3 regions of the Paraoerskovia marina genome follow, and region 2 is predicted to be linked to each of the others. Evidence: predicted binding sites of a transcription regulator. Region 2 holds the regulator's gene; each other region holds the start of a gene.
The links. The regulator HrcA, encoded in region 2, represses chaperone genes, less so after heat shock. The targets are predictions, from matches to a motif close to TTNGCACTCGNNNNNNNCGAGTGCNAA.
Positions count from the first base shown of each region.

Region 1: the regulator HrcA is predicted to act here: its motif matches at 6,430-6,456, upstream of groL (chaperonin GroEL).
Region 3: the regulator HrcA is predicted to act here: its motif matches at 2,430-2,456, upstream of groES (co-chaperone GroES).

Region 1 covers NZ_LT629776.1:1,057,967-1,065,874, reverse strand. Annotated here, with positions in the region: gene BLU20_RS04830 (HPP family protein) at 1-547, opposite strand, end outside; gene BLU20_RS04825 (response regulator transcription factor) at 689-1,420, shown strand; gene BLU20_RS04820 (sensor histidine kinase) at 1,422-2,951, shown strand; gene BLU20_RS04815 (HD domain-containing protein) at 3,020-3,775, shown strand; gene BLU20_RS04810 (response regulator transcription factor) at 3,776-4,030, opposite strand; gene BLU20_RS04805 (DUF4031 domain-containing protein) at 4,137-4,409, shown strand; gene groL (chaperonin GroEL) at 4,690-6,315, opposite strand; gene BLU20_RS04795 (glycoside hydrolase family 15 protein) at 6,578-7,908, shown strand, end outside.
Region 2 covers NZ_LT629776.1:1,612,346-1,620,253, reverse strand. Annotated here, with positions in the region: gene BLU20_RS07175 (16S rRNA (uracil(1498)-N(3))-methyltransferase) at 6-770, opposite strand; gene dnaJ (molecular chaperone DnaJ) at 775-1,890, opposite strand; gene hrcA (heat-inducible transcriptional repressor HrcA) at 1,940-2,962, opposite strand; gene BLU20_RS07160 (MFS transporter) at 3,007-4,482, opposite strand; gene BLU20_RS07155 (DUF3097 domain-containing protein) at 4,563-5,444, shown strand; gene BLU20_RS07150 (CE1759 family FMN reductase) at 5,441-6,067, opposite strand; gene BLU20_RS07145 (LLM class flavin-dependent oxidoreductase) at 6,064-7,155, opposite strand; gene BLU20_RS07140 (DUF4282 domain-containing protein) at 7,298-7,822, opposite strand.
Region 3 covers NZ_LT629776.1:2,617,982-2,625,889, forward strand. Annotated here, with positions in the region: gene guaB (IMP dehydrogenase) at 1-139, opposite strand, end outside; gene BLU20_RS11865 (MerR family transcriptional regulator) at 184-1,359, opposite strand; gene BLU20_RS11870 (WhiB family transcriptional regulator) at 1,521-1,811, shown strand; gene groES (co-chaperone GroES) at 1,984-2,280, opposite strand; gene BLU20_RS11880 (THUMP-like domain-containing protein) at 2,497-3,753, shown strand; gene BLU20_RS11885 (glutamate--cysteine ligase) at 3,750-4,886, shown strand; gene tsaD (tRNA (adenosine(37)-N6)-threonylcarbamoyltransferase complex transferase subunit TsaD) at 4,888-5,937, opposite strand; gene BLU20_RS11895 (malonic semialdehyde reductase) at 6,036-6,653, shown strand; gene BLU20_RS11900 (sulfurtransferase) at 6,654-7,529, opposite strand; gene rimI (ribosomal protein S18-alanine N-acetyltransferase) at 7,526-7,908, opposite strand, start outside.

The DNA.
Region 1 (7,908 bases), 550 kb from region 2:
ACTCCTCGATGTCGCCCGGGATCGCGGGAGCGGGATCTACGAGCGTCGCAGGTGCCTGCCGCCCCCGCACAGGGTAGGCGGTGCTCGTCGCGCGATGAAACACGACGGCGACGAGCACGAGGAGGACCGATCCGACGAGCACCGGCGCCACGAGGAACTCCCATCCCACGGCGGCACTCATCACGATGACCGGGTTGGCACCGGCGGGCGGGTGCGTGAGACGGAGTGCGACCATCGCCGAGACGCCGGCCCCGACGGCGATCGCCGTGCTCCACCAGGTGACCGGCGCGAGCGTGAGCACGGCGAGACCGCAGGCCGTCGTGACGAGGTGTCCTCCGACGACGTTGGCTGGCTGCGAGAGCGGGGCCGCGGGGAGAGCGAACACGAGCACGCAGGTCGCCCCGAACGGCGCGGCAAGCAACGCCACGGGTCCGAGGCTGCCCAGGAGGCCGAGGACGGCGATCGCCGTCGCAGCACCGGACCCCGCGAGCGCGACGCGCCGAAGTCCGGGGTGGGGTTGGCGGCGGGCGAGGAGGTCGGGGAGCACGGTGGCCCTTTCTCGAGTGTTGTACTGATCAGTCAAAACCATACACACGTTGTACCGATCAGTACAGACAGTGTTCGCGGCGAGCTGCCGTCAACAGCACCTGCTCAGGCGGCTCCCAGACTTTTCGACGACGATGGGGGCATGTCATTCGAGGCACGCCTCGTCGTCGTCGACGACGAACCGAACATTCGCGAGCTCCTGGCCACGTCGCTGCGGTTCGCCGGCTTCGAGGTGTTCGCCGCCGAGAACGGCGCCGGGGCGCTCGAGCTGATCCGCGACACCCAGCCCGACCTGGTGGTCCTCGACGTCATGCTCCCCGACATGGACGGGTTCACCGTCACCCGCCGCATGCGCGAGAAGGGCCAGCACACACCCGTGCTGTTCCTCACGGCCCGCGACGAGACCCAGGACAAGATCGCCGGGCTCACGGTCGGCGGCGACGACTACGTCACCAAGCCGTTCAGCCTCGAGGAGGTCGTGGCCCGCATCCGAGCCGTGCTGCGCCGCACCCAGGCCGAACCCGCCGAGGACGCCGTCCTGCGCGTCGGGGACCTCGAGCTCGACGAGGACTCCTACGAGGTCCGCCGCGCCGGCCAACCCGTCGACCTCTCCCCCACCGAGTTCAAGCTGCTGCGCTACCTGATGATGAACGCCGGCCGCGTCCTGTCCAAGGCCCAGATCCTCGACCACGTCTGGCAGTACGACTGGGGCGGCGACGCCAACATCGTCGAGTCCTACATCTCCTACCTGCGGCGCAAGATCGACGCCGTCACGGTCGAGGGCCCCGACGGGTCGGGCGAGCCTGTCACCGTCGAGCCGCTGATCCAGACCAAGCGCGGCGTCGGGTACCTGCTGCGCAAACCCGCGCGCTGACGTGACCCTCCCACCACCGCCACCGCCGTCCCCCGGCACGGCGGACGACGTCGTCCCTCCCGTCCTCGGGAAGCCTGTCCCCACGCGCTGGTCGTGGTGGCAGCGCATCACCCTGCGTGCGCGCCTGGTGACGGTCACGATCCTGCTGCTGGCCGCCGGGCTCGGGATCGCGGCCCTGACGACGTCGACCGTGGTCAGCCAGTACCTCGTCAACGAGATCGACGAGTCCCTGCAGGAGACCGGCGAACGGTTCGACGGCCTCACGTCCGACCAGCTCGTCCAGGCCACGGGCGTCCTGCCGTCCGACTACTACGTGCTGCGCCGCACCGGCTCGGTCGACTCCGCGCCGCTGGTGCAGACCGCCACCGCCATCGAGTACGGCGTGCCCGACATCCCCGAGATGTCCACGCAGGAGATCGACGACGCCGCGCTCGAGCCCTTCACCGTCGACTCGCGGGCCGCCGGCCCCATCGCCCCCACCGTCGGCACCGAGTGGCGGGTCATCACCCTCCCCCTCGTGGACTCCACCGGCGCCACCGTCGGCGGGGCGTTCATCGGACTCCCCCTCGCGGAGATCGACCAGACCGTGACGTTCCTGGTCCGCACCCTGACCGTCAGCGCCGTCGTCATCGCCGCTATCGGCGGCCTCATCGCCGCCATCGCCGTGCGCCGCTCCATGCGGCCGCTGCGCGAGATCGAGGAGACGGCCGCCGGGATCGCCGCCGGCGACCTCAGCCGCCGCGTGCGCCCCGCCCCCGAGAACACCGAGGTCGGCTCGCTCGCCAACTCCCTCAACGTGATGCTCACCCACGTCGAGGTCGCGTTCGCCGAGCGAGAGGCGTCCGAGCAGCGGATGCGGCAGTTCGTCTCCGACGCCTCGCACGAGCTCCGCACCCCCGTCGCCGCCATCCGCGGGTACGCCGAGCTCTACGGCATGGGTGCCCTCACCGAGCCCGATCAGATCGACGACACCATCGCCCGGATCGAGGACTCCGCCACCCGCATGGGTGCCCTCGTCGCCGACCTGCTCGCCCTCGCGCGCCTCGACGAGGGTCGCGCCCTGCGCCAGGACCCGGTCGACGTCGTCCGGCTCGCCCAGGACGCCGCGCAGGACCTCCACGCCCTCAACCCCGACCGTGCCGTGACCGTCTGCGCGCTCGACGGCTCCGCACCGCCGTCGGACCTGGTCGTGACCGGGGACGAGGATCGCCTCCGCCAGGTCGTCATCAACCTCATCGGCAACGTCGCCCGCCACACCCCCGCGACGACACCCTGCGAGATCGCCCTCGGGCGGTCCGACGACGGCCGGGCCGTCCTCGAGGTCCGTGACCACGGCCCTGGGGTCGACCCCGCGCAGGCCGACCGGATCTTCGAACGCTTCTACCGCGCCGACGCCTCACGAACCCGAGAATCCGGCGGCTCCGGGCTCGGGATGGCCATCGTCGCCGCCATCGTCGCGGCGCACCGCGGAACCGTCCGCGTCGGCTCCACCCCGGGCGGCGGACTCACGGTCGTCGTCACACTGCCCTGACGGGGCTACGATGGCGCACCGTGGCTCTTCCGCGCCACGGACCTGACACCCCGTCGAAGAAGGCAGATATGGGCGCCGACACCACGGACGCACCGCAGTGGTTGCTCACCAGCTGGACCCGCAGCGCACAGGCCGCCGGGGCGACGGCCTCCCGTGAGGAGATCCGGGCCGTCGGCGACGAGCTCCTCTCCCGCTGGCTCGACCCCGCCCGGCACTTCCACAACCAGCGCCACCTCGGCGACGTCCTCAGCCGCGTCGACGAGCTCTCCCAGGAGACCCACGACCCCGACCTGGTGCGCCTCGCCGCCTGGTACCACGGGGCCGTCTTCAACGCCGCCGACAAGGTCGCCTACGCCCAGAAGGGCGGCGAGGACGAGTCCGCCAGCGCCCTCATGGCCATCGAACAGCTCACCGCGCTCGGCGTCCCCGAGGCCAGCACCCGGCGCGTGGCCCACCTCGTCAACGCGCTCGTGCGGCACGCCCCCGACGCGACCGACTTCGACTGCGCCGTGCTCTGCGACGCCGACCTCGCGGTCCTCGCGTCCGAGCCGCAGCGGTACAAGGAGTACCTGCAGTGCGTGCGCGACGAGTACGCGCACATCCCCCGGATCGACTACGTCCGCGCCCGCATCGCGATCCTCGGCAAGCTGCTCGGACGGCGCTCGCTGTTCTGCTCGCCGCTCGGCGCCGCGTGGGAGGAGCCGGCGCGGCAGAACGTCTCCGCCGAGCTGCAGCGGTTGCAGAAGGAGGAGCGCAGGCTCGTCGCCGCCGGGGTCGAGGCGGGCACTGGCGACGCGACCGATTCCCCCGAGGCCCCGAACTAGTCAGGAGCGGCGCAACAGCTCCCCGCCGCGCTCGATCGCCTCTGCGCGCGTCGTCACGCCCAGCTTGCGGTACAGGCTCGCGACCTGCGTCTTCACCGTGTTGCGCGAGACGAAGAGCCGCCGGGCGATCTGCTCCAGCGTGAACCCCTGGACCAGCTCGCACAGCACTGCCGTCTCACGGCGACTCAGGCTGCCGACCCGCTCCGGGCGCGGCAGCTCCGTGGCCTGTCGCGTCTCGTCGATCGTCATCGTCATCGTCATCCCCTCCACTCGCGGCAACCGCCTCGGTACGGTCGCCGTTGTGGATGAGACGAGGCAGTCTGCGGACTATGACGCGAAACGTGCAAAGTATTCTGGACAGATGTCCGTGCTGATCGACTCCCCGCGCTGGCCGGCCCACGGGCGCCTGTGGGGACACCTGATCAGCGACACCTCCGTCGACGAGCTCCACGACTTCGCCGTGCGCGCCGGGCTGCCGCCGCGCGCGTTCGACCTGGACCACTACGACTACCCCGCCGAGCGCTACGACCACTACGTCGGTCTCGGCGCCGTGCCCGTGGGTCGGCGCGAGATGGTGCGTCGGCTGGCCGCGTCGGGGCTGCGCGTGCGCGGGGCGGACCGGCCGGGCCCGTAGAAGGTCCTCGCCGAGCGGCACCTTCTGGCTCCCACACCGCCGTCGTGAGGACCACAACGTGCCGCTCGGCGAACCGGCATCCGCGGCATCCGACCCGCGACGACCCCACACCGACCCAGGGGTCCGCACCGACCCAGGAGACCCGCACCGACCCAGGCGGCCGCCGCGGGGGCCGGGAACGACGACAGGCCGCCGACCGGGATGTCCCGGCCGACGGCCTGTCGTGCGAGGTGGTTCCGGCCGACCCCGGAGGGCCGCCCGTCACCGGGTCAGGCGTGGATCAGAAGTCCATGCCGCCCATGCCCGGGTCGCCTGCAGGAGCGGCACCGGCCGGCTCCGGCTTGTCGGCGACGACAGCCTCGGTGGTGAGGAAGAGCGCCGCGATGGAGGCGGCGTTCTGCAGTGCGGAGCGCGTGACCTTGACCGGGTCGTTGACGCCGGCAGCCAGGAGGTCCTCGTACTCGCCGGTCGCGGCGTTGAGGCCGTGACCCGGGGTGAGGTTGCGGACCTTCTCCGCGACGACGCCACCCTCGAGGCCGGCGTTCTCGGCGATCTGCTTCAGCGGAGCGTCGATCGAGCGGCGCACGATCTGCGCACCGGTCGACTCGTCACCCTCGAGCGAGAGGGTCGCGAACGCGGCCTCGCCGGCCTGGATGAGGGCGACGCCACCACCGGCGACGATGCCCTCCTCGACGGCAGCCTTGGCGTTGCGCACGGCGTCCTCGATGCGGTGCTTGCGCTCCTTGAGCTCGACCTCGGTCGCGGCACCGGCCTTGATGACGGCGACGCCGCCGGCCAGCTTGGCGAGGCGCTCCTGCAGCTTCTCGCGGTCGTAGTCGGAGTCCGACTTCTCGATCTCGGAGCGGATCTGGTTCACGCGGCCGCCGATGAGGTCGGCGTCGCCGGAACCCTCGACGATCGTGGTCTCGTCCTTGGTGACGACGACCTTGCGTGCCTGGCCGAGCAGGTCGAGCGTGGCGGTCTCGAGCTTGAGGCCGACCGTCTCGGAGATGACCTGACCACCGGTGAGGATCGCGATGTCCTGCAGCATGGCCTTGCGGCGGTCGCCGAAGCCCGGAGCCTTGACGGCGACGGACTTGAAGGTGCCGCGGATCTTGTTGAGCACGAGGGTCGCAAGAGCCTCGCCCTCGACGTCCTCGGCGATGATGAGCAGCGAGCGACCGGCCTTCATGACCTGGTCGAGCAGCGGCAGCAGGTCCTTGACGTTGGCGATCTTGGACTCGACGATCAGGACGTACGGGTCCTCGAGCACGGCTTCCTGGCGCTCGGCGTCGGTCTCGAAGTAGCGGGCGAGGAAGCCCTTGTCGAAGCGCATGCCCTCGGTGAGCTCGAGCTCGAGCCCGAAGGAGTTGGACTCCTCGACGGTGATGACGCCTTCCTTGCCGACCTTGTCGATCGCCTGCGCGATGAGCGCGCCGATCTCGGGGTCGCCGGCGGAGATGGCGGCGGTGGCGGCGATCTCCTCGGTCGTCTCGATGTCCTTGGCGGCGTTCAGCAGCTCGGCGGTGACGGCCTCGACGGCCTTCTCGATGCCGCGCTTGAGCGCGATCGGGTTGGACCCGGCGGCGACGTTGCGCAGGCCCTCGCGCACGAGTGCCTGGGCGAGGACGGTCGCGGTGGTGGTTCCGTCACCGGCGACGTCGTCCGTCTTCTTGGCGACCTCCTTGACGAGCTCGGCGCCGATGCGCTCGTACGGGTCCTCGAGCTCGATCTCCTTGGCGATGCTGACACCGTCGTTGGTGATCGTGGGGGCGCCCCACTTCTTGTCCAGGACGACGTTGCGACCCTTGGGGCCGAGCGTGACCTTGACCGTATCCGCGAGCTGGTTGAGCCCGCGCTCCATGCTTCGACGAGCAACCTCGTCGAACGCGATGATCTTTGCCATGAGAGTTATGTTCCTCCGCTGGTACGTGGAGGTCGGCCGGCGCCCGCGACGGACGGCCACGCTCGACGACGTTCCCTTCACGCCGCCGCACGGACCTCGCCTGTCGACCCGAGACTGTCACTCTCCTACAGAGAGTGCTAACCACATTATTGGCACTCGTGAGGCGCGAGTGCAAGACGGTGGACGTGTGTTGCGCCGACGGCGTACCCGGCCCTGTGGATCGCGCCCCGACGCGACGACGCCCTGCCCGTAGGATCGGCGCGTGAGACCCCGCAGTGCCCGAGGACGGGCCACCGTCGCCGCGATCGTCGTCGTGCTGCTCGGCCTCGCCGCCACCGGCACGTATGCCCTGACGCGGGAGACGATCGCCCACGTCGACCTCTACGAGGACGGCGTCGCGCTCGGGCCTGACGGCACGGTCTACCGCCTGCCCGCGGGATTCGACGCGACCTACCTCGAGGGCAGTCGCGTCCTGGACCCCGCGACGCTGGACGACGACGACCTCGACCCGGACGGCGACGTCACCACCGCGATCAAGCCCGTCGGCGGCGGGTCGCCGGCATCGGCACTCGCGGACGCCGCGGGTGCCGAGCAGACGGCCGAGAAGTCGCGCGCCTGGCTCGCCGCGGGGACGATCCCCGGCGCGTCGGCAGACCTCGAGGACCTGGGCACCGACGCGCTCCTGGACCTGCACGCGCTCGTGCTCGACAACGGGGCGTCCGTCGCCGCGCCGTCGCCGCCGTGGTGGTACACCTGGCCACGCGACGGCGCGTTCGTCGCCGTGGCCCTCGCGCGCACCGGCCACGTCGACGACGCCGCGGACGTCCTCGCGTTTCTTCAGGGGGTCCAGGAGGACGACGGGTCGTTCCAGGCACGCTATCTCCCCGACGGCTCCGGACCGCCCGACGACCGGGGCGAGCAGTCGGACGGCCCCGGATGGATGCTCTGGGCCACCGACGAGGTCCTCGCGGCCGCCCCCGTCGACGACCGCGCTGCCCTGCGGAGCCGTTTGGACCCGCTCGTCGACGCGTCGTCGACCTACCTCCTCAGCCTGGTCGACGTCCCGTCGTCCCTCCCGCCGGCGTCGAGCGACTACTGGGAGGTCGAGGCCGACGAGCTCACGCTCGGGACGGCGGGCCCCGTGCTCGCCGGTCTCGAGGCGGCCGCCGCGATCTACGCGGACGACGGCGACGGTGAGCGCTCGCGCTCCCTGCGCACGGCGGCGGACGAGACGCGGAACTCGATCGAGCAGACGTTCGGCGCCGCGGGCTACCCGCGCGAGATCACGGGCGGGGCGCGGGACGCCGCGACGGCGTTCGTCCTGCCGCCGTTCCAGCCGACACCTCTCGAGGGCGCCACCGAGGCCTGGGTCGCGTCGGTGGACGAGATGCGGCGCCCCGCCGGCGGCCTGGCACCCGGCGGCGGGTGGAAGAACGACGGCATCTCCTGGACGCCCCAGACCTCCCTGTACGCGTTGACGGCGGCCACGATGGACGACCGGCACGTCGCGCTCAGCTGGCTCGACTGGATCGACAGCCACCGCACGGACTCCGGGGCGATCCCGGAGAAGGTCCTCGCCGACGGCTCGCCCGC
Region 2 (7,908 bases):
CGCGGTCACGACTCGCGCCACCGACCCAGGCGTTCCGAGAGCACCGCGAGCGCCACCGGGCCGGCCGTGGAGGTCCGCAGCACGTGGGGTCCGAGCCTCGCGGTCCGTGCCCCCGCCTCCGTGAGCAGGTCGACCTCCGCCTGTCCGATCCCGCCCTCGGGCCCGACGACGACGAGCAGCTCGCCGCCTCCGGGCAGCGGGACGTCGGCCAGCGGCAGCGGCGACTCCTCGTGGAGGATCACGACGACTCCCCCGGCGGCCGTGACGTCCGCGGTCCGCACGGCCAGGGCGCGCGTGGAGAGCACCTGCTCCACCGGAGGGAGGAAGGCCCGTCGCGCCTGCTTCGTCGCCGCGGTCACGGTCGCCCCCCAGCGGCCGCGGGACTTCTCGGCGCGCTGACCGCGCCAGACGACCACGGAGCGCTCGGCCTGCCAGGGCACGACCGCGTCGACACCGACCTCCGTCGCCGCCTCGATCGCCATCTCGTCGCGATCGCCCTTGGCCAGAGCCTGCACCAGAACCAGTCGTACCGGGGGCTCGGGCTCGCGCGTGACGGCCTGCACCTGCAGCGCGAGGTCGGTGCCGCGCGCCTCGACGACCGTCGTCGCGAGTCGCACCCCCCGGCCGTCGACGACGTCCACACGCTCACCGGCACCACGCCGCTGCACGACGGCGGCGTGCCTGCCCTCGGGGCCGGTCAGGACGTACTCGTCCCCCGCGCGGACCGCGTCGAGCGATCCCGCGGGGGCGACGAAGACCGGTGCGCTCACGGAATCAGCCGGCGCGACCGGCGAACTTCTCGCGCAGGCGCGAGAAGACACCGGGGTGCGCGGCCACGAGCTTCGGCTCCGGACGTTCCTCGCCACGAGCGGTGGCGAGGCTGCGGAGCAGCTCCTCCTGCGCGTCGTCAAGGCCCGTCGGCACCTGGACCTGCACCTCGACCTTCAGGTCCCCGCGGCCGTTGCCGTGCAGGTGCCCGACTCCGAGTCCCTTGAGGGTGATGGTCTCGCCCGGCTGCGTCCCGGGGCCGAGGTCGACGGTCTTCTCGCCGTCGAGCGTGTCAAGGTTCAGCGAGGCACCCAGGGCTGCCGCGGTCATCGGCACGTTCAGCGTGCAGTGCAGGTCGTCGCCACGGCGCACGAACGTCTCGTGGTTGCGCTCGCGGATCTCGACGTAGAGGTCGCCGGCCGAGCCGCCGCCGGGACCGACCTCGCCCTGGGCGCCGAGCTTGATCCGCGTGCCCGTGTCGACACCGGCGGGAACGTTGATCGTGAGGGTCCGACGGCTGCGCACGCGGCCCTCTCCGGAGCACTCCACGCACGGGTCGGGGATCACGGTGCCGAATCCCTGGCAGGCGGCGCACGGCTGCGTCGTCATGACCTGGCCGACGAACGACCGGGCGACGCGCTGCACGGTGCCGCGCCCGTTGCAGACGTCGCAGGTGCGCGGCGAGGTGCCGGGCGCGCAGCACGAGCCCTGACAGGTCCCGCAGACCACGGCGGTGTCGATCGGCAGCTCACGCGTGGCACCGAACGTGGCCTCGGCGAGGTCGATGTCGAGGCGCACGAGCGCGTCCTGGCCGCGGCGTGCACGAGGGATCGGGCCCTGCGGCTGCCCGCCGCCGAAGAACGTCTCGAAGATGTCCTGGAAGCCGAAGCTGCCGCCGGCGCCCCCGCCGGGCGCGGACGGGTCCGAGCCCAGGTCGTACTGCCGACGCTTGTCGGCGTTCGACAGCACCTCGTAGGCGCGCGACACGTCCTTGAATCGATCCTCGGCACCGGGGCCGGCGACGTCCGGGTGCAGCTCACGAGCGAGCTTGCGGTACGCCTTCTTGATCTGCTCGGGGCTCGCGTCGCGGGCCACACCTAGCGTCTCGTAGTAGTCGGTCACAGGTCCTTCTCTGGTCGGAGCGTGCAGGTTCGCGTGGCGGTGGCCACGGTCAGGAAGCGAGAATTCGCGACAGGTAGCGGGCGACGGCGCGGACCGTCGCGATCGTGCCGGGGTAGTCCATGCGGGTGGGACCGATCGAGCCGACGAGGGCCACGGCGTCGCCGTCGCTCCCGTACCCGCTCGTGACGACGGAGGCGTCGGCGAGTCCCGCGAGGCGGGTCTCGTGGCCGATGCGCACGGCCACCCCCTCCTCGCCGTCGGCCGACATCTCCGTCAGGAGGTTGAGCAGGACGACCTGCTCCTCGAGCGCCTCGAGCACGGGCCGCAGTGCGTGCTCGAACCGCATCCCGGCCTGGGCGAGGTTAGCGGTCCCGGCGAGGACGAGGCGTTCCTCGGCCTCCTCGGCGAGCGTCTCGACGACGAGGCTCGAGACCTTGGCCGCGGTCTCGGCGACCTCGGGTCGCATCATCGCCACCGCACCGGCGAGGGCGCGGTCGACCTGGTCGGGGCGCTGGCCTGCCACGGCGACGTTGAGGCGTACGCGCAGCTCTCCCAGCTCGACCTCGTCGGGCACGGCGTGGAGCTCGAGGGTGCGCTGCTCGACGCGTCCGGTGTCCGTGATGAGGACCACGAGGAGCCGCGTCGGACCGAGCGGGACGAGCTCGAGGTGCCGCAGGCCGGAGCGACGCAGGGACGGGTACTGGACGACGGCGACCTGACCGGTCAGCTGGGCGAGCAGGCGGCCGGCCCGCGCGACGACGTCGTCCAGGTCGACCGCGTCGTCGAGGAACGTCTCGATCGCGCGCTTCTCGGGGCTGCTGAGCGCCTTGATCGTCGAGAGCCTGTCGACGAAGACCCGGTAGCCCTTGTCGGTGGGCACGCGGCCCGCGGAGGTGTGGGGCTGGGCGATGTAGCCGGCCTCCTCGAGGACGGCCATGTCGTTGCGGATCGTCGCCGACGAGACCCCGAGACCCCGTCGCTCGGAGATCATCCGCGAGCCCACGGGCTCGCGTGTGGTCACGTAGTCCTCGACGATGGCGCGCAGCACCTCGAGTCGACGTTCTTCGCTCACAGCCCTCACCTCCCGTTCGCACTCCGGGCATGCGAGTGCCAATCCTACGCGGGCGTCGCGCCAGAGTTGGTGTCTGGTTGTTCGCCCGCAGCGTGACGCGCCCGCAGGTCGACGACGGAGACCACGAGCGCGACGGCGACGAGCGTGATCGTCACCAGCAGCGCACGGCCCGTCGCGGCCGCTCCCCCGAGCCCGGCGGCCGACCCCGCGTAGTACAGCGAGAGGACCGCGGCGATCCCGAGGGAGGAGCCGATCCTCTGCCCGAGCTGGATCATGCTGCCGGCCACGCCCGCGCGTTCGACGGGGACGTCGGCGAGCGCGAGGGTCTGGTTCGGCGAGATCACCAGGCCGCTGCCCGCGCCGGCGATCGCCAGGGTGAGAGCCATCACGGGGCCGGCGACGTCGGGATCGTCGCCGATCACGCGGATCGCGAGGTCGGTCGAGACCATGCCGACGAGGACGACGACGAGTCCGGCGACGACGACGGTCCGCCCCCACCGGTGCACGAGCCTGCCCGACAGCCAGGCGCTGACACCGGAGCAGACGGCGAACGGCATCGCGACGAGGCCCGCCGCCAGGGGGTCGTACCCGAGGTCGTTCTGGAGGTAGAGCGTGGTGAGGAGGAACACGCCCGTGAAGCCGGAGAAGTACGCCGCACCGAGGATCGCCCCGTTGCGGAAGGACGGCGTCCGCAGCAGCCCGGGGTCGAGCACGGCGTCGCCCGTCCGTCGCTGGTATCGCCTCTCCCAGGCGACGAGGGCCACGAGCGCCACCGCGGCGACGACCAGTCCCCACCAGCGCGCAGGGTCGTCGTCGACCCCCGAGGTCGTGACGAACGGGTACATGACGAAGACGGTCGCCGCCCCGATGAGGCCGAGCCCGACGGCATCGAGGTGGCGTGGTCCGGCCTTGCGGACCGACGTCGGGACGTACTTCCAGGCGAACGGCAGGAGCACCAGGATGATGGGGACGTTGATCCCGAAGACCCAGCGCCAGCCGTTCTCCTCCCCGGCGACGGCGAGGATGACGCCGCCGAGCAGCGGCCCGACCGCGGTCGAGACCCCGATGGTCGCCCCGAACAGGCCGAAGGCGCGGCCTCGCTCGAAGCCTCGGAACTGCTGCTGGATGAGGCCGACCACCTGGGGGTTGAGCATCCCGGCGAAGACGCCCTGGGCGAGGCGGGCGACGGCGAGCGCGTCGTCGGTGGGCGCGAGCCCCGCGGCGAGACTGGTCAGGAGGAACCCGATGAGGCCACCGATGAACAGGTGTCGTCGCCACCCCGCGTCGCCCAGCCGGCCGGCCGGGACCAGGACCAGGCCGAAGGCCAGCGTGTAGCCCGCGACGACGAGCTGCAGCTGGGTCGGCCCCGCGTCGAGCGACCGCTCGATCGAGGGCAGGGCGACGTTCACGACGGACACGTCGAGCAGGGTGATGAAGCCGACCGCCAGACAGACGGCGAGGGTGCGCCAGCGCCCGGGGTCGGGTTCGTACGTCTCGGGCCGAGGTGCTGGGGTGCTCACACCCCCATCATCCACCCGTGCCGCGCCCGTCTGCGCGTCGCTTCGCAGGGTCGCCCGCCGCGCGGCCTAGGGTGACCGCCGTGAACTACGACCGCTACGGCTCTGACGTCCTGTCCTCCGGCCCGTCCGCGTCCGGCTCCTCGCACCACCGGACCCGACCCACGTCGACCCCGCAGGTCGCCGAGCCCGGTCTCGTCGTCGAGGACGTCGAGACCGGGTGGGTCGGCGCCGTCCTGCGCGTCGAGAAGTCCGGCGGCATGCACGTGGTGATCCTCGAGGACCGCCGAGGCCGGACCCGCACGTTCCCCCTCGGCCCGGGATTCTGGGTCGAGGGCAGGCCGGTCGTCCTGACCGCCCCCACCGTCTCGCGGGCACCGGTGGCACCCGGCCGGACCGCGTCCGGCTCGCGCGCGGTCGCCGGGTCGAGGGCCCGCGTGGCCCGGGGCAGCCGGATCTGGGTCGAGGGAAAGCACGACGCCGAGCTGATCGAGAAGGTCTGGGGCGACGACCTTCGGGTCGAGGGCGTCGTCGTCGAGATGCTGGACGGCGTCGACAACCTGGCCGACGCCCTCGCCGACTTCCGGCCGGACCGCGAGCGCCGCGTCGGCGTCCTGGTCGACCACCTGGTGGCGAACAGCAAGGAGCAGCGCATCACGGACGAGGTGCTGCGCGGCGTGCCGCGCGGGACGGTCCGCGTGCTGGGGCACCCCTACGTCGACGTCTGGCAGGCGGTGCGCCCGGAGCGTGTGGGCCTGGAACGGTGGCCCGTGATCGAGCGCGGGACCGAGTGGAAGTACGGGATCCTGCGTGAGCTCGGCTGGCCCGCGGGGTCGCAGGCCGACGTCGCGAGGGCCTGGCAGAAGATTCTCGGCACCGTGCGCTCGTACGCCGACCTCGAGCCGTCGCTGCTCGGCCGTGTCGAGGAGCTGATCGACTTCGTGACGGTCGACCCGGCGGACTAGGAGCCGAGCAGGGTCTCGAACGACGGGACGTCGCCGAAGGGGTCCTGCACCGTGCGCCGGGCCGGACGCGCGGCGACCCGGTCGGCGAGCTCCGACCCGGCCCGTCGGATCCGTGCGGCCAGGCCGTCGTCGCCGACCTGGCCGCCTCCCGTGCCCGCCCAGTCGTCCGTGGCCGCGAAGACGGAGGTCGTGACGACGTCGGCCCGCAGGTAGGTGAGCACGGGGCGGACGGAGTGCTCGAGGGCCAGCGAATGCCGCGACGTGCCGCCGGTCGCCCCGAGGGCGACGGGCATCGACTGCAGAGAGTCTCGGTCGACGACGTCGAGGAACGACTTGAAGAGGCCGGAGTAGGAGCTCGCGAAGATCGGCGTCGACAGGACCAGGCCGTCCGCGCCGGCCACGCGGTCGAGGACGTCGGCGAGCTCCCCCGCGGCGAAGCCGGTCAGCATGGCGTCCGTGATCGAGTGCGCGAGGTCCCGGAGCTCGACGACCTCGAGGTTCGCGGTCTCGCCTGCGATCTCGAGGCTGTCGACGGCCGCGGCGCCCAGCCGCTCGGCGAGCAACCGGGTGGACGACGGCGTGGACAGTCCTGCCGAGACGGCGACGATCGAGCGGGTGCTCATGCGGTGACCTCCTGGCGGTGTGCGGCCACGCGCTCGGCATGGCTCGGCGGGTTCGCGGGAACGTCGGAGGGGCGTGCGGCCTCGGCCTCCCGGCGCAGCACCGGGACGACCTCGGAGCCGAGGATGTCGATCTGCTCGAGGACGGTCTTGAGCGGAAGCCCCGCGTGGTCCATGAGGAAGAGCTGGCGCTGGTAGTGGCCGACCTGGTCGCGCATCGCGCCGTACCGGTCGATCACCTGCTGCGGGCTGCCGACGGTCAGCGGCGTCTGGGTGCTGAAGTCCTCGAGCGACGGTCCGTGCCCGTAGACGGGCGCGTTGTCGAAGTACGGCCTGAACTCGCGGACCGCGTCCTGGCTGTTGGCACGCATGAAGACCTGGCCCCCGAGGCCGACGATCGCCTGGTCGGCACGGCCGTGGCCGTAGTGCTCGAAGCGGCGTCGGTAGAGCTGGACCATCTGCCGGGTGTGGCTCATGGGCCAGAAGATGTTGTTGTGGAAGAACCCGTCGCCGTAGTAGGCCGCCTGCTCCGCGATCTCGGGGGTACGGATCGACCCGTGCCAGACGAACGGCGGGACGCCGTCGAGCGGACGCGGTGTCGACGTGAAGCCCTGGAGCGGGGTGCGGAACTTCCCCTCCCAGTCGACGACGTCCTCGGTCCACAGCCGACGCAGCAGCGCGTAGTTCTCGACCGCGAGGTTGAGTCCCTCACGGATGTCCTGGCCGAACCACGGATAGACGGGCCCGGTGTTGCCGCGGCCCATCATCAGGTCCGTCCGGCCGTCGGCGATCACCTGGAGCATCGCGTAGTCCTCGGCGATCTTCACCGGGTCGTTGGTGGTGATCAGGGTGGTCGACGTGGAGAGGATGATCCGCTCGGTCACGCCCGCGAGGTATCCGAGCATCGTCGTCGGTGACGACGGGACGAACGGAGGGTTGTGGTGCTCGCCGGTGGCGAAGACGTCGAGGCCCGCGTCCTCGGCGTGCCGGGCGATCGTGAGCATCGCGCGCACCCGCTCGGTGTCGTCGGGCGCCCGCCCCGTGTGCGGGTCGGGGGTCACGTCGCCCACGCTGAAGATCCCGAACTGCATGGTTCTCGCCTCTCGTCCTGATTCGTGGTCCTGGCCGGTTAACCCCTGTGCGGCGCAACTTGTTCCCTGCCCACCGACGACGACGCCGCCCCACCTCGTCAGGAGATGGGGCGGCGTCGTGGGTCGTGTCGTGGGTGTTCGGCTATCTCACCCCGTCACGGTGCGCGTACTTCTGGATCGTCTCGGCCGTCGAGACGACGGCCGTGTAGAACTCCAGCAGGATGCGGAACATCACGAGGTAGAGCAGGACGAAGATCCACCCGAAGAGGAGGACGAACAGCCCGGCACCGATACTGTCCGTGAAACCGACGATGATGGCCACGAGCCACCCCAGCGCCAGGACGACCATGCCGATGACGTAGACGATCCGCACGATCTTCGGCGTGATGTAGTGCGTGAAGGACAGGTCGAAGAGCGAGCCGAACAGGCCCTTCGCGTCACCGGAGAGGTCGCTCGCGAGCCCCGAGGCCGAGAAGCCCTGCTGGCCGGACGGCTGGCCCGGCGGCGGGCCGTACCCCGGAGGCGGTCCCTGCGGGGGCGGGTTCTGCGGCGGAGGGCCCTGAGGCGGAGGGTTCTGCGGCGTCTGCCCGCCCGGCTGTGGCGGTGGTGTCGGTGGGACACCGTCCGGCCTCTGCTGCGCGTTCGGGTCCTCGGGATTCTCGGTCATGATCTTCTCCCTCGTCTGGTGCCGCCAGGCTAGTGCGACGAACGCCACAGCGCGCCCGGAAGGCGGGGCGCTGCGGCGTTCGTGGA
Region 3 (7,908 bases), 1.0 Mb from region 2:
TCAGCCGCGTCGTCGTGTCGATGTCCGTCGGCGCCAGGTCTGAGTATCCGGGCTGCAGCAGCACGTCGTCATACGTCAGGCCCGTGAAGCCGAACGGGTCGTGGTCCAGGGGGCGGGAGTCAGCGATCGGGTCCGTCACGCCTCAATCCTACGGCCGACGGCGTGACCGACGGTCACGGGTTCTCACCGGACGAGCGCGAGCACCTCGTGCAGGAGCCCGGTGAACGACCGCACGCGCAGCACCGTCGACGCGAGAGGCAGGTCACGTGCGGCGCTGTCCGCGCTCGCCCCGACGAAGATGGGCAGGTCGGGGTTGGCCTCGTGGACGGCGCTGACGATGTCGAGCTCGGGGCGCGGGAGCGACGTCACGGTCACCATCGCCGCGGGCCGGACCATCGTCACGAGCTCGCACGAGCGGTGCGCGTTGGTCGGGCCGGTGACGATACGCGTCGCCGCACCCTGCGCGTTGAGCGCCGCGGCGAGCGCGTGGGCCGCCATCGGCAACCGCTCCTCCGGCGCGACGAAGATCAGGACGAGCTTGCGCATCCGGCTGGGGTGGTTGGCCGGGGGCCCGCCGGCGGAGACGATGGCCTCCTCGCGCGCACGGCTGTAGCGCCGCAGGGCGTCGAGCGTCGCGTTGGCGAGCCCGACCACGGGGTCCTCGCCGGCGCCCGCCAGGACGGTGCGCTCGTACAGCCTCCGGAACGCGGGCTCGACCAGCCCGGTCCACCACGTCCCGGGGTCGCCCTCTACGCCGATCTCCAGGAGCGTGGCACAGGCGGCCTCGTCGTAGGCGGTGGCCGCGTCGACGATGTCCGAGACGTCCGCGCGTGCCGTCGTCCCGCCCGCCCCGCTCGCTCCACCGGGCGACTGCCGCGGCGGCCTCGAACCCCCCGGCTCGTCCGACGAGCCGGGCGCGTCGGGAACCGCCCGGAGGAATCCACGGGCGGCAGGCTTCTCGTCACCCTCCGGCCCTGCGCTCTCCCCCGGCTCCGACCCACCGGCGAGAGCGGTGGCCGCGTCGTCGGTCGCCGCGGCGGTGACGCGAGCCAGGTCCTCCGACGGGTCGACGTTGCTGAGGTCGGCCTCGAGCGCGGCCTGCGCCGCGTCGACCGGTGCGACACCCTCGAGCGTGAGTCCACGCATGACGAGCAGTCGCGCGACGTCCTCCGCCGTGTACCGCCGGTGCGAGCCCGCGGTCCGGCCGGAGGGACCCAGGCCGTAGCGCCGGTCCCAGGTCCGCAGGGTCGCCGGCGCGACGCCGAGCCGACGGGCGACGGCGGCGACGGTCAGCGCTGGTCCACGGGTTCCCGATGCACTGGAATCTCCGTCGTCGGACGGGGGCCGGGTTTGCGTCATGCCTCGATTGTGCAGAGCAAAAGTGCCACCGGCTAGCGCGCCTCGCCGGGGAATCGCAGACGGCGCGACTATGGCGCGGTTTGCCCCCGATCGGGGTTGACGAGAAGTTCGTCACCCGCAGCCCCTTGAACAACTTCTGCAACGCTTGTATGTTGATCCGCATGACGGAGATTTCGAGGTTGCCAGGTCCGGTCATGGAACTCTGGGAGTGGCAGTACCAGGGCGCATGCCGAGACGTCGACGACACGCTGTTCTTCCACCCCGAGGGCGAGCGTGGCTCGACCCGCCGGCGCCGTGCCGACGCGGCCAAGGCCATCTGCCACAGCTGCCCCGTGATGATGGAGTGCCGCGAGCAGTCGCTCCGCGTGCGCGAGCCCTACGGCGTCTGGGGCGGGCTCTCGGAGGACGAGCGCAGCGCGATCCTCGCCGAGCGCGCCGGGAAGGCCGTCTGACCGGATTCGGTCCGCGTGCCGACGCACCACCTCGCCACCCGTCGACAGCTCCCACGGTGACGCGACCCTGAACAACTCACCCAGCTTCCTCGACACAGCACATTCTTGAGACAGCACGACGAAGGCCCCGCGACCAATGATGATCGCGGGGCCTTCGACGTGGTGCGGTGCGTCAGCGGACGACGACCGCCAGCACGTCGCGAGCCGACAGGACGAGGTAGTCGTCGCCGTCGTAGCGCACCTCGGTGCCGCCGTACTTGCTGTAGATGACCTTGTCGCCGACCGCGACGTCGACGGGGACGCGGTTGCCCTTGTCGTCGATGCGGCCCGGGCCGACCGCCAGGACCTCGCCCTCCTGGGGCTTCTCCTTGGCGGTGTCGGGGATGACGAGACCGGAAGCGGTCGTGGTCTCGGCCTCGAGGGCCTTCACGACGATCCGGTCCTCGAGCGGCTTGATGGAGACCGACACGTCGGACCTCCCTTTCGCAGTGAGAACTTCAACGGATGGAAGTGCACTCCTGGACCGGGCGTCGTCGCGGGTGCCGACCGGACTGGTGTGTGCGTGGATCGTCGCGACGCGATCGCCGACGATGATCCACTGACAAATCTATGCCCCGCTTAGCACTCGGTCAACACGAGTGCCAGAACTCGGTCCGGGCGCCCCCGCGCGTGAAAGACTCACGGCATGGATGCCGCCTCGCTGACGCCGCTGCTCACGCCCGAGGGCTGGTCGCTCCTGAACGCCCTGCCGCCGTACGACGAGTCCGAGGCGATGGTCCTCCTCGAGGGCCTGCGGGCCAAGGGCGTGGACCCGGCGCTCGCCGCGGCGGCGATGACGCAGTCCCGTCTCCGTGCCGACGGCCGCGCCAAGTTCGGCGACCTCGCCGAGGGCATGCTGTTCACGCAGGCGGGGCTCGAGCAGGCCACCCGGCTCGTCGTCGCCGCACGCCACGCGCGCCGGTTCCACGACGCCGGTGCGTCGCACGTCGCCGACCTCACCTGCGGGATCGGCGCCGACGCCATGACGTTCGCCGGGGCCGGGCTCCGGGTGCTGGCCACCGACATCGACGAGGCGACGGCGGCGATCGCGACGGTCAACCTCCGCCACTTCCCCACCGCCGTGGTGCGCCACGCCGACGGTCTGGGTCTCGACCTCGCGGCCGAGGGCGTGGACGCCGTCTTCGCCGACCCGGCGCGCCGGACCCGGCGCGGGGCGCGCATCGTCGACCCGAAGGCTTACGCCCCGCCGCTCGACGACGTGTGGGGACTGCGCGACGTCGTCCCTGCCGTCGGGATCAAGGTAGGTCCCGGGATCGCGCACGCCGGCCTGCCGCAGGACGCCGAGACGCAGTGGGTCTCGGTCGACGGCGACGTCGTGGAGGCCGGGATCTGGTTCGGGCCGCTGGCTCCGGACGGGCCCGGTCACAGCGCGCTCGTGCTCGCCACCGTCCACGGGGACGACGGGCCGACGACCGTCGCCGAGACGGTGCGGGGCGACCTCGACCTCGCCCCGGAGGTCGGCGGGCTCGGGGCGCACCTCTACGAGCCGGACGGAGCGGTGATCCGCGCGGGGCTCGTCGCGCACGCCGCGGAGCGCCTCGGCGGACGCCTGGTCGACCGGACGATCGCCTACGTCACCACCGACGAGGTGGTCCCGCCCGCCGCGAACGGGCTCGCCGCGGGCCTCGCGACCGGATACCGCGTGCTCGACACGCTCCCGTTCGGCCTCAAGCGGCTCAAGGCCTACCTCCGCGAGCGGGACGTCGGGCGACTGACCATCAAGAAGCGCGGCACCGCCGTCGTCCCCGAGCAGCTGCGCCGCCAGCTCGATCTGCGAGGATCCGCGGAAGCGACGATCATCCTCACGAGGGTGGCCGGTGCCCAGACGGTGCTGGTCGTCGAGCCCCACGCCCACGCGCACCGGAAGGACGGCCGTCGATGACGCTGGAGTTCACCCCCTCGGAGCGGTCCACGATCGGGATCGAGTGGGAGCTCGCACTCGTGGACGCGGACTCCGGCGACCTCCGGCAGGTGGCGGCGACCGTGCTCGACGCCATGACGGACGAGCAGGGCGACCTCGACGCCAACCTGCGGCAGGAGTTGCTGCTCAACACCGTGGAGGTGGTCAGCGAGCCCCGCCGCACGGTCCGCGAGGCGGCCGACGACCTGGAGCGTGCGATCACCCGCATCCGCTCGGTGACCGACCCCCTGCGCGTCGAGCTGATGTGCGCGGGCACGCACCCGTTCGCCCGGTGGGACCACCAGAAGGTCACCGACAAGAAGCGGTACCAGACCCTGATCGACCGCACGCAGTGGTGGGGCCGGCAGATGCTGATCTACGGCGTGCACGTCCACGTCGGCATCGAGGACCGGGACAAGGTCCTGCCGATCCAGCGCGCGATGCACTGCTTCTTCTCGCACCTGCAGTCGCTCTCCGCGTCGTCGCCGTTCTGGGGCGGCAAGGACACGGGCTACGCCTCGAACCGCGCGCTGATGTTCCAGCAGCTCCCGACCGCCGGCCTCGGATTCCAGTTCAACGACTGGGACGAGCTCGAGCACTACGTCGACGACATGCTGCACACCGGGGTCATCGACTCCTGGGACGAGGTCCGGTGGGACATCCGCCCCGCGCCCCACTTCGGCACCCTCGAGATGCGGGTCTGCGACGGCATCACCAACATCACCGAGCTGCGCGCGATCGCGGCACTGACCCACTGCCTCGTCGAGCACTTCTCCACGATGATCGACGAGGGCAGGGAGCTCCCGTCCCTGCCGCCGTGGTTCCTGCAGGAGAACAAGTGGCGTTCCGCCCGCTACGGCATGGACGCGATCATCATCACGAACGCGGCCGGCGACGAGCGCCTGGTGACCGACGCGATCGACGACCTCGTGACCGACCTGGCGCCCGTCGCCGCGCGCCTGGGGTGCGCCGACGAGCTCGCCGACCTCAAGGTCACGCTGCGCCGCGGTGCGTCGTACCAGCGCCAGCGCGCGGTGGCCCGGCGCAACGCCGGGGCGTTCGACGCCGTCGTCGGGTCCCTCGTCAAGGAGATGCGAGCCGGGCGCCCGCTGTAGCTCAGACCGAGACGGTGGTCAGCGGCATCGAGGAGTCCACCCCGATGTCCAGGGACGACGGCGCGACGCCTGCCCGCACGACGGCGGACCCGAGGGCCGCAATCATGGCCCCGTTGTCGGTGCAGAACCTGATCGGCGGGATCCGCACGTCGATGCCCGCCTCGGCGCACCGTGCCCGCGCCATGTCCCGCAGCTGCGAGTTGGCGGAGAACCCGCCGCCGATCACGAGGGTGTCGACACCGTGGCGCTCGCACGCGGCGATCGTCTTGGCCGTCAGGACGTCCGCCACCGACTCCGCGAACGACGCGGCGACGTCCTCGAGCGAGAACGCCTCCCCCGCGTCCTGGCGCGTCTCGACCCAACGGGCCACGGCCGTCTTCAGGCCGGAGAACGAGAAGTCGTACGCGTGCTTCTCCTGGTCCTTGCGCGCCGTGAGCCCTCGCGGGAACCGGATCGCGGTCGGGTCACCCTCCCGCGCGAGACGGTCGATGTGGGGTCCGCCGGGGTACGGCAGGCCCAGCAGGCGACCGACCTTGTCGAATGCCTCCCCCGCCGCGTCGTCGAGCGTGGAACCGAGCTCGGTGACGGACGTCGCGATGTCGTCGACCAGCAGGAGCGAGGAGTGCCCCCCGGAGACGACGAGCGCCATCACGCGGTCGGGGAACGGCCCGTCGACGAGCTGGTCGACGGCGGCGTGCCCGACGACGTGGTTGACCCCGTAGAGCGGCTTGCCGAGGGCCACGGCGAGAGACTTGGCCGCAGCGGCCCCGATCGTCAACGGACCGACCAGGCCCGGACCGGCGGTGACCGCGATCGCGTCGACCTCGCTCAGGTCGACGTCCGCCTGGCCGACCGCACGCTGGATCGTGGGGACCATCGCCTCCAGGTGCGCACGCGACGCGACCTCAGGGATGATGCCGCCGTAGCGGGCGTGCTCGTCCATGGACGACGCCACCGCGTCGACGAGCAGCTCGTCGCCACGGACGAGCGCGACGCCCGTCTCGTCGCAGGACGTCTCGATACCGAGGACCAGGGGGTCACCAGAAGCCATGCTCCGAGGATAGTCGGGTCCGGACGGCCCCCGTGCGATGTCGTGCACGTCACGCCCGATCCGGGACTCTCAGGCGCGGCCGCCCGGTTCACCCAGGTATGAGCATCGACACCCTCACCCACGACCTGGCCATCGACGACGCGACCGCGGACCTCCTCTTCCGCGAGGCACGCACGATCCGCGAGTACTCGGACGCCGAGGTCACGGACGCACAGATCGCCGCCGTCTACGACCTGGTCAAGATGGCCCCCACGGCCATGAACACGCAGCCGCTGCGCCTGCTCTCGGTCCGGAGCCCCGAGGCGCGCGAGCGCCTCGTCCCGCACATGGCCGAGGGGAACCAGGCCCGGGTCTCGGCCGCTCCGCTCTCGCTCGTCGTCGCCTACGACCCCGCGTTCCACCGGCACATGGACACCCTGTTCCCGCAGGTCCCGGGCATGGGCGACAAGTTCGCGGCGATGCCCGAGGTCCGGGAGGAGATGGCACGGACCAACGCGCTGCTCCAGGCGGGCTACCTCATCCTCGCGCTGCGCGCGGCCGGCCTCTCGACGGGCCCGATGAACGGCATGGACTTCGCCGGGGTCGACGCCGAGTTCTTCTCCGAGAACGGCTGGCGCTCGCTGCTCGTCGTCAACGTCGCCGTCGCCGACGGTCCGGGCACGCCGCACCCGCGCACGCCCCGCCTGGACGCCGCCCAGGCGATCAACACGATCTAGCTACTCGCCCGTGGCCACCGGCCGTGCGTCGTCGTGGGACCACTGCGACCACGAGCCGGGGTACAGGGCCGCGTCGATGCCCACGGCCGCGAGCGCCGCGACCTGGTGCGCGGCGGTGACGCCGGATCCGCAGTACACGCCGACGTCGACCCCCGGGAGCACCCCGGCGGCCGCGAACCGCTCCCGGAGCCGCTCGTCGGCCAGGAAGGAGCCCGCGTCGTCGAGGTTCTCGTGGGTCGGCGCGCTCCGTGCCCCGGGGACGTGACCGGCCCGGGGGTCGATCGGCTCGACCTCGCCGCGGAACCGCTCGGCGGCCCGCGCGTCGAGCAGCACCCCGGAGCGGGTCAGGAGCGCCGCGTCGCTCGCGGTGAGGACCGGCATCCCCCCAGGGCGCACGACGACGTCCCCGCGCTCGGCGAGCACCTCGCCGGACTCGGTGGGAAGGTCGGCTCGCACCCAGGCGGGCAGCCCACCGTCGAGGATCCGGACGGCGGTGTGCCCGGCCCATCGCAGGAGCCACCAGGCACGGGAGGCGGCCGTCCCGCCCGTGGCGTCGTAGACGACGACCGGTGCGCCCTCACGCACGCCCCAGCTCCGCGCCGCCTGCTCGAAGACCTCGGGGGCCGGGAGCGGGTGGCGGCCGGCCGCGGGGGACGCGGGGCCGGCGAGCTCGAGCTCCATGTCGACGAAGACCGCGCCGGGCAGGTGACCCTCGAGGTACCGCTCGTGCCCGTCGTCCTGCCCGAGCGCCCACCGGACGTCGAGAAGGACGGGTGGCTCGACGTCGTCGAACGCCCCGGAGTCGTGCGGGTGCTCACCGAAGCCGAGCTCCCACGCGAGGCGCTCGGGGCTGACCAGGACGTCTTCTCGTGTCATTCGACGGCCTCCGCACCGACGGGTCCAGGAGTCTCGCGCAGCTCGAGGCGCATCGTGTACGCGTCGACGTTCCCGGGTTGGTAGTAGCGCCGACGCAGGCCCATCTGCTCGAAGCCGTGCTTGGCGTACATCGCGAGGGCCGCGTCGTTGGTCACCGCGACCTCCAGCAGCACGGCCGAGGCCCGCAGGACGCGGGAGCGCTCGACGAGGGCGTCGAGCAGGAGCGTCCCGACGCCCTGGTGCTGCGCCGCGGGGTCGACCCCGATCGTCATGATCTGGGTGACGTCGCCGTCGAACCAGAGTCCGGCGTAGCCGACGATCTCCTGCGGTCCTGGGGCGTCGAGCGGCTCGGGCTCGGCCGCGACGTACCAGCGGCCGG